DNA from 3 places in the Photobacterium sp. GJ3 genome. Region 1 is predicted to be linked to each of the others. Evidence: predicted binding sites of a transcription regulator. Region 1 holds the regulator's gene; each other region holds the start of a gene.

Region 1 (3,279 bases):
CTGCCTGCTCAGCTGTCTCCGGGAATCCAACTATAATTTGCTTACCCGTATTTTCGAGGGAACCGCATCATGGAAAGAGTGGAAAAATTGTTTGATGCCCTGTGGCAAGACTTCACAAACCGTCTTTGCCCGTCGGCTGCACAGGTACATGATCTGTTGACAGAGGATGCTCCGCTGCTCAACGATCATATCGCTTTGCGGACGCTTAATCTGCCGGGTGTGAGTCTGGATGTGCTGGCTGCACCTTTTATTGCGATTGGTTACAAGCCATGTGGGACTTACCATTTCGAAAAGAAAAAGCTGTACGCTGAACATTTTGAGCATCCGAATCCGGCTGCACCGAAAGTGTTTATCAGTGAGCTGCTGGTGGGTCAGTGCTCTGCGGATCTGCAAAATACCGTGCGCAGTCTGGTGAAGCAAATTCCTCAGGGTGCGATGGATAACGGCAGTTTCCTCTACGGCGGTCGTTTGTGGGAGCTGGATTTTGCAACCTACGAGAAACTAGCGGAAGAGAGCGAGTACGCTGGCTGGGTTGCAGCACATGGCTATGGTGCCAACCATTTCACCGTGAGTGTGAATCAGCTGGAGCAGTTTACTGAAGTCTCAGCGGTGAACAGCCTGCTGCGCCACAATGGCTTCAGCATCAACACCTCTGGTGGTGAAGTGAAAGGAAACCCGGAAGTCATGCTGGAGCAGTCCTCGACCATGGCCGACCGTGTTGATGTTGCTTTTACGGACGGTGTCCGCACCATCCCGGGTGGCTTCTATGAGTTTGCCAAGCGTTATCCGCAGGCAGACGGAGTGCTTTACCCTGGCTTTGTGGAAGCATCGGCAGACAAGATCTTCGAAAGTACGAATATGTAACGGATTCTTGATAAAGAAAACAGCGGCCTCAGGGCCGCTGTTTTTTTAGCTGCGACAGAACAGAAACGGATGTTCAGTGCTGGCGATCCAGAGGCAGCATCCAGTCATCTTCTCGTGCTGAAAGATCGGCCGGGCGCACATCAGCCTCTTGCTCCAGCAGTTGGCGGGGCGACTGAAAGCCGGTCATTTCTACGGAGGAAGCAAGGAAGCGGCCCATGGTAATCATTGGGCGGGGAGGCAGTTGGCTGTGCTGTGCATTCGGGGCAAAACGTTCGATATCCATCTCGTCGCATCCACATCGGTCTGATATGCCAAATGTAGCAAGGCAGCAAAGGAAGGCAACTGCAATAATGTGATATGCCTAGAGAATCCGGATGCAACGTGGAGAGAGCTTCCGGGGGACGACTGACAGGCACAAAAAAAGCCGCAATGGCGGCTTTTTGAGTACTCACACTGGTTGCATTACTTCAGGGGCTGCAGCCCCATTGGTTCAGCGAGTCCCGTAAACAACAATGGTTTTACCGTGGGCAGAAATCAGGTTCTGCTCTTCCAGCATCTTCAGGATGCGGCCAACGGTTTCGCGGGAACAGCCAACAATCTGACCAATTTCCTGACGGGTGATTTTGATTTGCATACCGTCCGGGTGAGTCATCGCATCTGGCTGTTTTGCCAGGTTCAGCAGCGTCTGAGCGATACGGCCTGTGACGTCCAGGAAAGCCAGGTCGCCAACTTTCTGGCTGGTGACTTGCAGACGACGTGCCATCTGCGCAGAAAGACGCATCAGGATATCCGGGTTGACCTGAATCAGCTGACGGAATTTTTTGAAGGAAATTTCTGCTACTTCACAAGGGGTTTTCGCACGAACCCAGGCAGTACGCTCCTGGCCTTCTTCAAACAGGCCCAGTTCACCGATGAAGTCGCCCTGATTCAGGTAGGACAGGATCATTTCCTTGCCTTCTTCATCCTTGATCAGAACGGCCACGGAGCCTTTTACGATGTAGTAGAGGGTCTCTGCTTTCTCGCCAGCATGGATCAGTGTACTCTTTGAAGGGTACTTATGAATGTGGCAGTGAGAAAGGAACCACTCCAAAGTTGGATCTGTTTGCGGTTTACCTGGAACCATATTACTTACTTCCTCTGCAGTGTGTTGCCCAACGGCGTCATTCCTTGAATTGGGGTTGGGTAGAACAATACGATTGTTTGCCAACTAGCATATTCAGTCAACGGCTGGGCTGCAAGCGCATGTGAACATTCAGACCATGAGTTTAACTTTTTTCGTCACGCTTTGCTTGATATTGCGCGGGGATAAATGAACATTTTGGACACTTTACTGTGCACATGATCACACCGTTGTGACTTAGTGATTAAATCCGGTTTTTTGATGTAAGGAGTATTGCATGCAATCACGTGTTAAATGGGTAGAAGGTTTGACTTTCATTGGACAGTCAAACTCAGGTCACAGTGTGGTGATGGACGGGAACGGCGGCAGCACCGCACCCAGTCCAATGGAACTGGTCCTGATGGCTGCAGGTGGCTGCAGTTCTGTCGATGTGGTCGACGGCCTGAAAACTGCCGGACAGGCGATTACGGCCTGTGAAGCGCAGATCAGTTCAGTCCGCCGCGAGCAGGCGCCGCGTTATTTCACATCTGCAAACCTGCACTTTGTGGTCACGGGTCATGATCTGGACGAAGCGGCGGTGGCGAAAGCTGTGGGAGAGTCGCTGGAAAAATACTGCTCTGTCTGCCTGATGCTGGGCAAAGGCGTGGCATTGACCCATTCTTATGAAATTGTCGCGGCTTAAATGCCGCGAACGGTGAATATCAGGTAAGTTGTATGATAATTCCCTGGCAAGAGATCGACCCGGACACCCTGACCCATCTGATTGAGCATTTTGTGCTGCGGGAAGGAACGGATTACGGTGAGCGTGAGCTGAGTCTTGAGCAGAAAGTGAACCGGGTCCGGCAGCAACTGGCCTGTGGCGAGGCAGTCATTATGTACTCTGAATTACACGAAACCGTGGATATCAAGCTGCGTCGGACACTGCATACAGAATAAATGCGTGAAACTGAAACTGGCGTCAGAAAACGGAAGCTGGCGTCGGAAGACAGGCCCTTGAAACTTGACGGCTTTCAATTGCCCTGTTAATAACTGTTCCGTTTGGATAAACGACAAGGTATGTCATGTCTGCAAAACACCCGATTATTGCAGTAACAGGTTCTTCCGGTGCAGGGACGTCCACCACTTCTGAAGCCTTTCGCAAGATGTTCAATATGTTGAACATTCATGCGGCCTGGCTGGAAGGGGATAGTTTCCATCGTTTTACCCGCCCGGAAATGGATGTGGAAATCCGCAAAGCGAAAGAGCAGGGTCGCCATATCAGTTACTTTGGCGGTCAGGCCAATGACTTTGCGTTA
Region 2 (3,279 bases), 1.0 Mb from region 1:
ACCGACACCATCAACGCCTTTGTTCACCGCGATATTGGTGTCCGCACTCAGGCCGGCATTCAGAAACAGGTAAATTCTTTCCTGATCTGCCGTTTCGGCGGATTTATCCAGATCCTGTTCAACAAGCGCTGTCAGTTCATTTTCTTCACGCAACAGCCGTTTGTACTCAGCCAGAATCTGCCGGTTGGGTTCGATCAGCAAATCACCGCGGTAGCCATCCACGACCACCAGTGCGTTATGCACTTTCTCCGGCACAAAATCAACGCCCATGATAGCGGGGATCCCCAGTGCGCGGGATAAAATAGCCGCATGTGAGTTTGCCGCCCCTTCCTGAGCCACCACGGCAGCGAGTTTATCTCTGGGAATACTCGCCAGCATGGCGGCTGTCAGCTCTCGGGTCAGCAGTACAATGGGCGCTTCCCACTGATGCTCGGTACCTTCCTCGTTATGCAGGAAAAATAAAAGACGCTGCCCTAACTCACGAATATCGTGAGCCCGTTCCCGGAGGTAATCGTCTTTCATATTGGCAAACCGGCCGGAATACGCTTCGACGGTCTGACGAACCGCCCATTCCGCCTGATCGCCGCCGGAAACTTTGGTGAAGAGATCCTTGCGCAGCATCGGATCATTGAGCAAGTGACTGAATAAATCGAAAATGGCCAGCGTTTCTTTATGAAGTTCACTGTCGAAGCGTTTTCGCAACCGCCGGAATTCATTGCTGGCCATCTCAATGGCAATACTGAGCCGCTCCTGCTCCGCTTCACGATCCAGGCAAGATGCCGGACAGACTGCTTCCAACCGGGGTTGATTGTCGTCCCACCAGGCTTTTGCAACCGCAACACCGGTTGATGCTGCGGACCCGGTTAAATGCAAACCATCCCGTTGATCCGGCCACATACCCTGTGCTTTTGCGTGTGCCAGAATCACCGCAAGCTGCGCTGCAAGAGTGACCATGAAAGATTCTTCGCTTTCGGTGAATTCACGCTTTTCCCGTTGCTGAATGACCAGCACGCCCAGCACTTTTCGCTGATGAATAATGGGGGTGCCAAAAAAGGAACGGAAATATTCTTCGTTGGTGCCGGGAATATGCTTGAAATTCGGGTGCTGACTGGCATCAGCTACATTCACAGGTTCAGCCTGGCGCCCCACCAGTCCGACCAGACCTTCGCCAAACCCCAGCCCGACCTGATAGGATGGCTTGGTTAAGCCTTTGGTTGCCATCAGCATATACTGCTGGCGCTGCTCATCTACAATATAGACAGAGCAGCACTCCGTCTTCATCGCATCACAAATGCTGACCACAAGGAGATCTAACGCTTCGAGTAAGGTCGGCGCGCTGGCTACTTTCTCTACGATTTCTCTCAATTGGGTCAGCATGTAGGGTTAACCCCGCCTGTGTTTTCGTTTAGATTTACGATCCTTACGCTCTTTAAACGGCATCGCCATCGCTGCAAATTCTTTCAGCGCCCGGCGATAAACATCCCGTTTAAAGGACACAACCTGACGAACCGGATACCAATAGCTGACCCATCGCCAACCATCAAATTCCGGTGTCGTGCCACGTTGCATATTCACCTTGGACTCATCGCATTCCAGACTCAGCAAAAACCACTTTTGCTTCTGCCCGATACAAACTGGTTTAGAATCCCACCGAACCAGACGTTTAGGTAATTTATAGCGCAACCAGTGTCGGCTGGAGGCCAGAATCCTGACGTCTTTTTTGGTCAGACCCACTTCCTCATACAGTTCACGGTACATAGCCTGCTCGGGAGTTTCCCCCTCATCTATACCACCTTGCGGAAACTGCCAAGAGTGTTGTCCATATCGTCGAGCCCAAAATACCTGGCCATGGCTGTTACAGATAACTATCCCCACATTAGGGCGGTATCCATCGCCATCAATCACTGGACGACCTCAAGTAAAAATATCAATTAACAGTGATTTTTTCACAGAATGCGCCTCAGGGTAAACATTCATTGTCATCAATCACTGTTTTTTCCTACCTAGCACTCACTTTATGGATAACTCCACCAAGAACCCGAGGTTATGAACAAAGAAATGAGACTTCTCCCACATTTATTCACGCTTTCTGTGGATATTTTTGTGTAGAAGCTCTGTTCTTGCCGAATTAATCAACAACCCAAGGGGATCCATCCTGATTCACCACAGTATCAACCACACAGAAAAGTTATTATCAATCAACATATTAAAACGTTACACCCGAGTTGAAATGGCTTGATTCAACCCTCATTTCAATCGGATCCAATCGCCTGGTTAAAGATCAACCAAATCTGCTGTTATCCACATCCACAGGGATGGATCGATGAAAAAACACACAACACAATGACTAAAGTCTGAACATTCCCCTGTAAATCCGTCCAGTTCAGACAATGCGCACTTTGTTCAATTTTTTACCTGTGGATATCTTTGGCACAGGATCCTGCTTTGATGGGTTGATCAACCGAGATACTGAATGTGTTAATATGAATTGTTTCGAGACGCTCACCACCAACCGGATAGCCAGATGACAATCATTCAGCAATCTCCGCCCACATCTGAATCTGAACTCATCAACAGAGCTCAGGCACTGGCCGGCTATACCTTAGGTGAACTGGCAGAACTGGCCGGGCAAACCCCGCCGCCAGACTTACGCCGGGATAAAGGCTGGGTTGGTCAACTTCTCGAATGGCATCTGGGTGCCACTGCCGGCAGTCAGCCCGTCCCGGATTTTGCCGATTTAGGCATTGAACTGAAAACCATCCCCATCAGCCATCAGGGTAAACCTCTGGAAACCACATTTGTCTGCGTCGCGCCGCTCATTGGCCTGCAAGGCATTCGGTGGGAAACCAGCCATATTCGCCATAAACTGGCCAGGGTGTTGTGGATCCCTGTTGAAGGCGAGCGGGAAATCCCTCTGGCGGAACGCCATGTCGGCTCGCCACTGCTCTGGAGTCCTTCTGTGGAGGAAGAAGCCCGCCTGAAACGTGATTGGGAGGAACTGATGGATTTCATCGTTCTGGGCCGGGTTGAACAGATCACCGCGCGACACGGTGAAGTACTTCAACTTCGCCCAAAAGCAGCAAATAGCAAAGTACTGACCGAAGCTTACGGCGCAGACGGGCAGCCGATCAAAACGCTACCGCGCGGTTTTTATCTGAAAACTCAATTCACAGCCGAGATTCTGGCCCGGCATTTCATGCTCTGAGGCCCGACCCGCTCCGGCCCTATCAGAGCGGAATAGTCATATCGTCCTGACAGCAGATTGGTTTTCCATCCGCT
Region 3 (3,279 bases), 1.5 Mb from region 1:
CCGCCACTGAGGTTTGAACTTCAGACAAAGGGCTATAACACTTAAGTCAGGGTCAAATGGCCCCGGGCCGGAACGTTCTGTCTTGGAGACTGCAAGGATTCTGGCTTTGGCTGGCTCTCCCATGGTGTTTATTGCCAGACAATGAAAGGAGTACATTCGGCAATAATTTGGAAGAAGTATTGGATATGGCAACTGAATCTCTTACCCGTTGTTACCGGTTCAGCCGGGTTGATTTTGAACCTGATCTGAGGCTGCTTGTCTGGCCGGATAAATCAGAAACGGCACTCACTCTGCATGAAACCCGTCTGTTGGAAGCACTGTGCTACTTTGCCGGTGAAGTTCTGAGTCATCAGGTACTCTCAGATAAAACCTTTTTTCCTCAGGATTCCTTATCACAGGTTCAGCAAATCGATCTGGCGTCGGTCTTCAATTCCCTGCGCCGCAAGCTGACGGTGAACGGCGTGATGGCCATCCCGGTCGAGGTCTTACCCCGTTACGGATTTCGAGTGCCGTTGCCGAAAGAAACCTGTCGTCACATCCATCGTTTTCAACAACCAGAGACGCTGCCTGCACAAGTGCCTGAGCCATTGGCCAAAACAAGCCAGAAACCACGACGGCCAAAACCCAAAGTGTCCGCCACCGAGCACATTGTGAAACACAGTTTAATGCACAAGCTGTCTGTCATCCTCTTGGCTGCTGCGGGCGTTGCCATGGTGATTGTTTCGAACTTGTAATCTGTTGCGCCGGATCAACGGCTTCCCTCAAAGAAGTGTGGTGTAGATCTCATCTTTTTTGTATGATTGCGACACCATTCATCTTCATCCTTGTGTATATGAGCTACCTGCGTTCATTTGCCATCATTGCCATTTTCCTCATGGCCGGGAAAGGATTTCAATCTCTGACTCAGATTCCGATCCCAGGCAGCATTCTTGGCATGCTTTTGTTGTTTACTGCACTTTCCACGGGCTTACTTCCGCCGAACTGGGCCAAACCGAGCTGTCATCTGCTGATTCGCCATATGGCGATTCTTTTTGTCCCTGTCGGTGTCGGCTTAATGAACTATCTCGATTTGCTTCAGGCCAATGCCCTGCCAGTGTTGGTCAGCACGCTGGGGAGCAGTCTTGTCGTGCTGCTATTCGTCGGCTGGTATGTACAGCGAAAGGAGTCTGACTGATGTGGATTCTGGTCACTGTAGTGGTTTTTTGGCTCGCCCGTCTTTTATCAAAACGCTTCCAGCACCCTGTTTTGAACCCGCTTTTAATTTGTCTGGTTGTGATTATTCCTTTGCTGCTGGTCCTTCAGGTGCCCTATGAAGTCTATTTTGAAGACAACAAATGGATTCACTACTTGCTGGAGCCGGCTGTCGTGGCACTGGCGTTCCCTTTATACGAGCAGTTGCCTCAGATCCGCAGTCGCTGGAAAGTAATTGTCACCGCCGGTCTTTGTGGCAGCGTGCTGTCAATGATCACTGGCACCGCCATCGCCCTGGCCCTTGGGGCCGACCTGCAACTTGCCGCCAGCATTTTGCCCAAATCAGTCACAACGCCGATTGCAATGGCAGTTGCCGAACAAATTGGCGGGGTGCCTTCGCTGGCTGCGGTTATGGTGCTGATCGCGGGTGTCTTCGGCGCCGTCCTTGGTTATCCCCTGTTTCAACTGGCCCGGATTTCTCATCCGATGGCCAAAGGTCTCAGCATGGGAACGGTGGCGCATGCATTAGGCACGGCTAAAGCTGCTGAAGAAAATTATAAAGACGGGGCATTCAGTTCGCTGGCGTTAGTCCTATGTGGTGTCATCACCGCTATTCTGGCTCCTGTGATCTACCCGATTCTCTTGTCTGTTTTCCAGTAAATTTCCATTCACTCAGTAACCAGCAAAAGCCCGCTACCACCGTTGCGCTGCAAAATCGTAGTGCATTGCTATGCGGCCTTTACTGCATTGAAAATGCATACATTTTTCTCACAAAACATGTGAGAACACTCACTATTCAGTGAAAATAATGAAATGACACGACACCAAAGGTGATCATTGTCACTAAAAATATTCCTTAACGCTCTACAATGCGAAAGTGAATTCAATAAGGAGAATCACTATGCGCGCTGAAGTATTGGAAGCTTTAAGCAAACTTCCCCATGAGCTGTCGCAGGCACTGAAGCCAATGATGACCGCTCCAGGCTTTGACGCCTCCCTGAGCCCGGAAGAATTTCAACACCTGATGGCAGTAAGCCAGTTATCCGATGCCGAACTCCGGATTCAATTACTCAGCATTGCTGCAGCTTATTCCATTGCCAGTATTTCGAACTTCTATGTGGGTGCGATTGCCCGCGGCACTTCAGGTCGCCTGTATTTCGGCGCGAATATGGAATTCGAGTCAACCTCAATGTCACAAACCGTGCATGCCGAGCAATCGGCAATCAGTCATGCCTGGTTGAAAGGTGAAGAAGGAATCAGCGATATTACCGTCAATTACTCTCCCTGTGGTCATTGCCGACAGTTCATGAATGAACTGAGTACCGCACAAAGCCTGGTGGTTCAGCTCCCTGAACGAACGCCAAAAGCGCTGCAGGAATATCTGCCGGAATCATTCGGCCCCACAGATCTGGGCATCACCGATTTGCTGTTGTCTGATAAAACGCATGATTTACAGCTTGATTCAGAAGACGCGCTGCTGACGGCGGCCTGTCAGGCGGCAGATAAATCTCACGCACCGTACAGCAAAAACTTCGCTGGGGTTGCACTCAGAGCTAAAGATGGCCGGATATTTTCCGGTATGTACGCAGAAAACGCAGCATTCAATCCAAGCCTGCCACCATTGCAAGTCGCCATGATCCACATGAATATGGCGGACTATCCACTTTCAGAGATAACGGAAGCAGCACTGGTAGAGCAGAAAAGTGCGCCAGTCAGCCTGCTGGCAGATACCCAGACGACACTGGAAACCTTCAGTCCGGATTTACAGCTCGCCTACGCTGCAATCTGACCTGTTTTTTCTTTCTTTTCCTTGCAACCGGCAAAGCATCCTGTTTTGCCGTTTTTTTCGCCTGATGCCTCGAAGAGAATTATTTTGAGGTCTGCCGTGATCAGCGTATGATTCCAGATTATTTTTGATCTGATTAATACGTTATGACTCATCGACATAATCCAATTCAGGGTGCCTGCTGGATGTTAACGGCGGGAACAGCCTTTGCTGTTGTCAACAGTATGGTGCAGTACCTGAGTGTGGTCTTCCATCTGCCTTCCACCACTGTCGGGCTGATTCAGTACTTTATCGCTCTGATT

Evidence for each region. The regulator CRP, encoded in region 1, controls carbon source genes, mostly activating them, when cyclic AMP is high. The targets are predictions, from matches to a motif close to TGTGANNNNNNTCACA.
Region 2: a site for CRP is predicted at 2,060-2,075, ahead of rppH (RNA pyrophosphohydrolase). Genes of this name have one in related genera too.
Region 3: a site for CRP is predicted at 1,970-1,985, ahead of cdd (cytidine deaminase). Genes of this name have one in related genera too.

What each region holds. Positions count from the first base shown of each region.
Region 1 is NZ_CP073578.1:3,088,348-3,091,626, reverse strand. It holds gene astD (succinylglutamate-semialdehyde dehydrogenase) at 1-36, shown strand, start outside; gene KDD30_RS14370 (DUF1338 domain-containing protein) at 70-864, shown strand; gene KDD30_RS14365 (hypothetical protein) at 938-1,147, opposite strand; gene crp (cAMP-activated global transcriptional regulator CRP) at 1,355-1,987, opposite strand; gene KDD30_RS14355 (OsmC family protein) at 2,262-2,666, shown strand; gene KDD30_RS14350 (YheU family protein) at 2,699-2,920, shown strand; gene KDD30_RS14345 (phosphoribulokinase) at 3,046-3,279, shown strand, end outside.
Region 2 is NZ_CP073578.1:483,329-486,607, reverse strand. It holds gene ptsP (phosphoenolpyruvate--protein phosphotransferase) at 1-1,377, opposite strand, end outside; gene rppH (RNA pyrophosphohydrolase) at 1,384-1,905, opposite strand; gene mutH (DNA mismatch repair endonuclease MutH) at 2,525-3,205, shown strand; gene KDD30_RS02225 (DUF6482 family protein) at 3,228-3,279, opposite strand, start outside.
Region 3 is NZ_CP073578.1:1,628,632-1,631,910, forward strand. It holds gene KDD30_RS07215 (hypothetical protein) at 186-734, shown strand; gene KDD30_RS07220 (CidA/LrgA family protein) at 797-1,174, shown strand; gene KDD30_RS07225 (CidB/LrgB family autolysis modulator) at 1,174-1,851, shown strand; gene cdd (cytidine deaminase) at 2,078-2,980, shown strand; gene KDD30_RS07235 (hypothetical protein) at 2,965-3,132, opposite strand; gene KDD30_RS07240 (DMT family transporter) at 3,124-3,279, shown strand, end outside.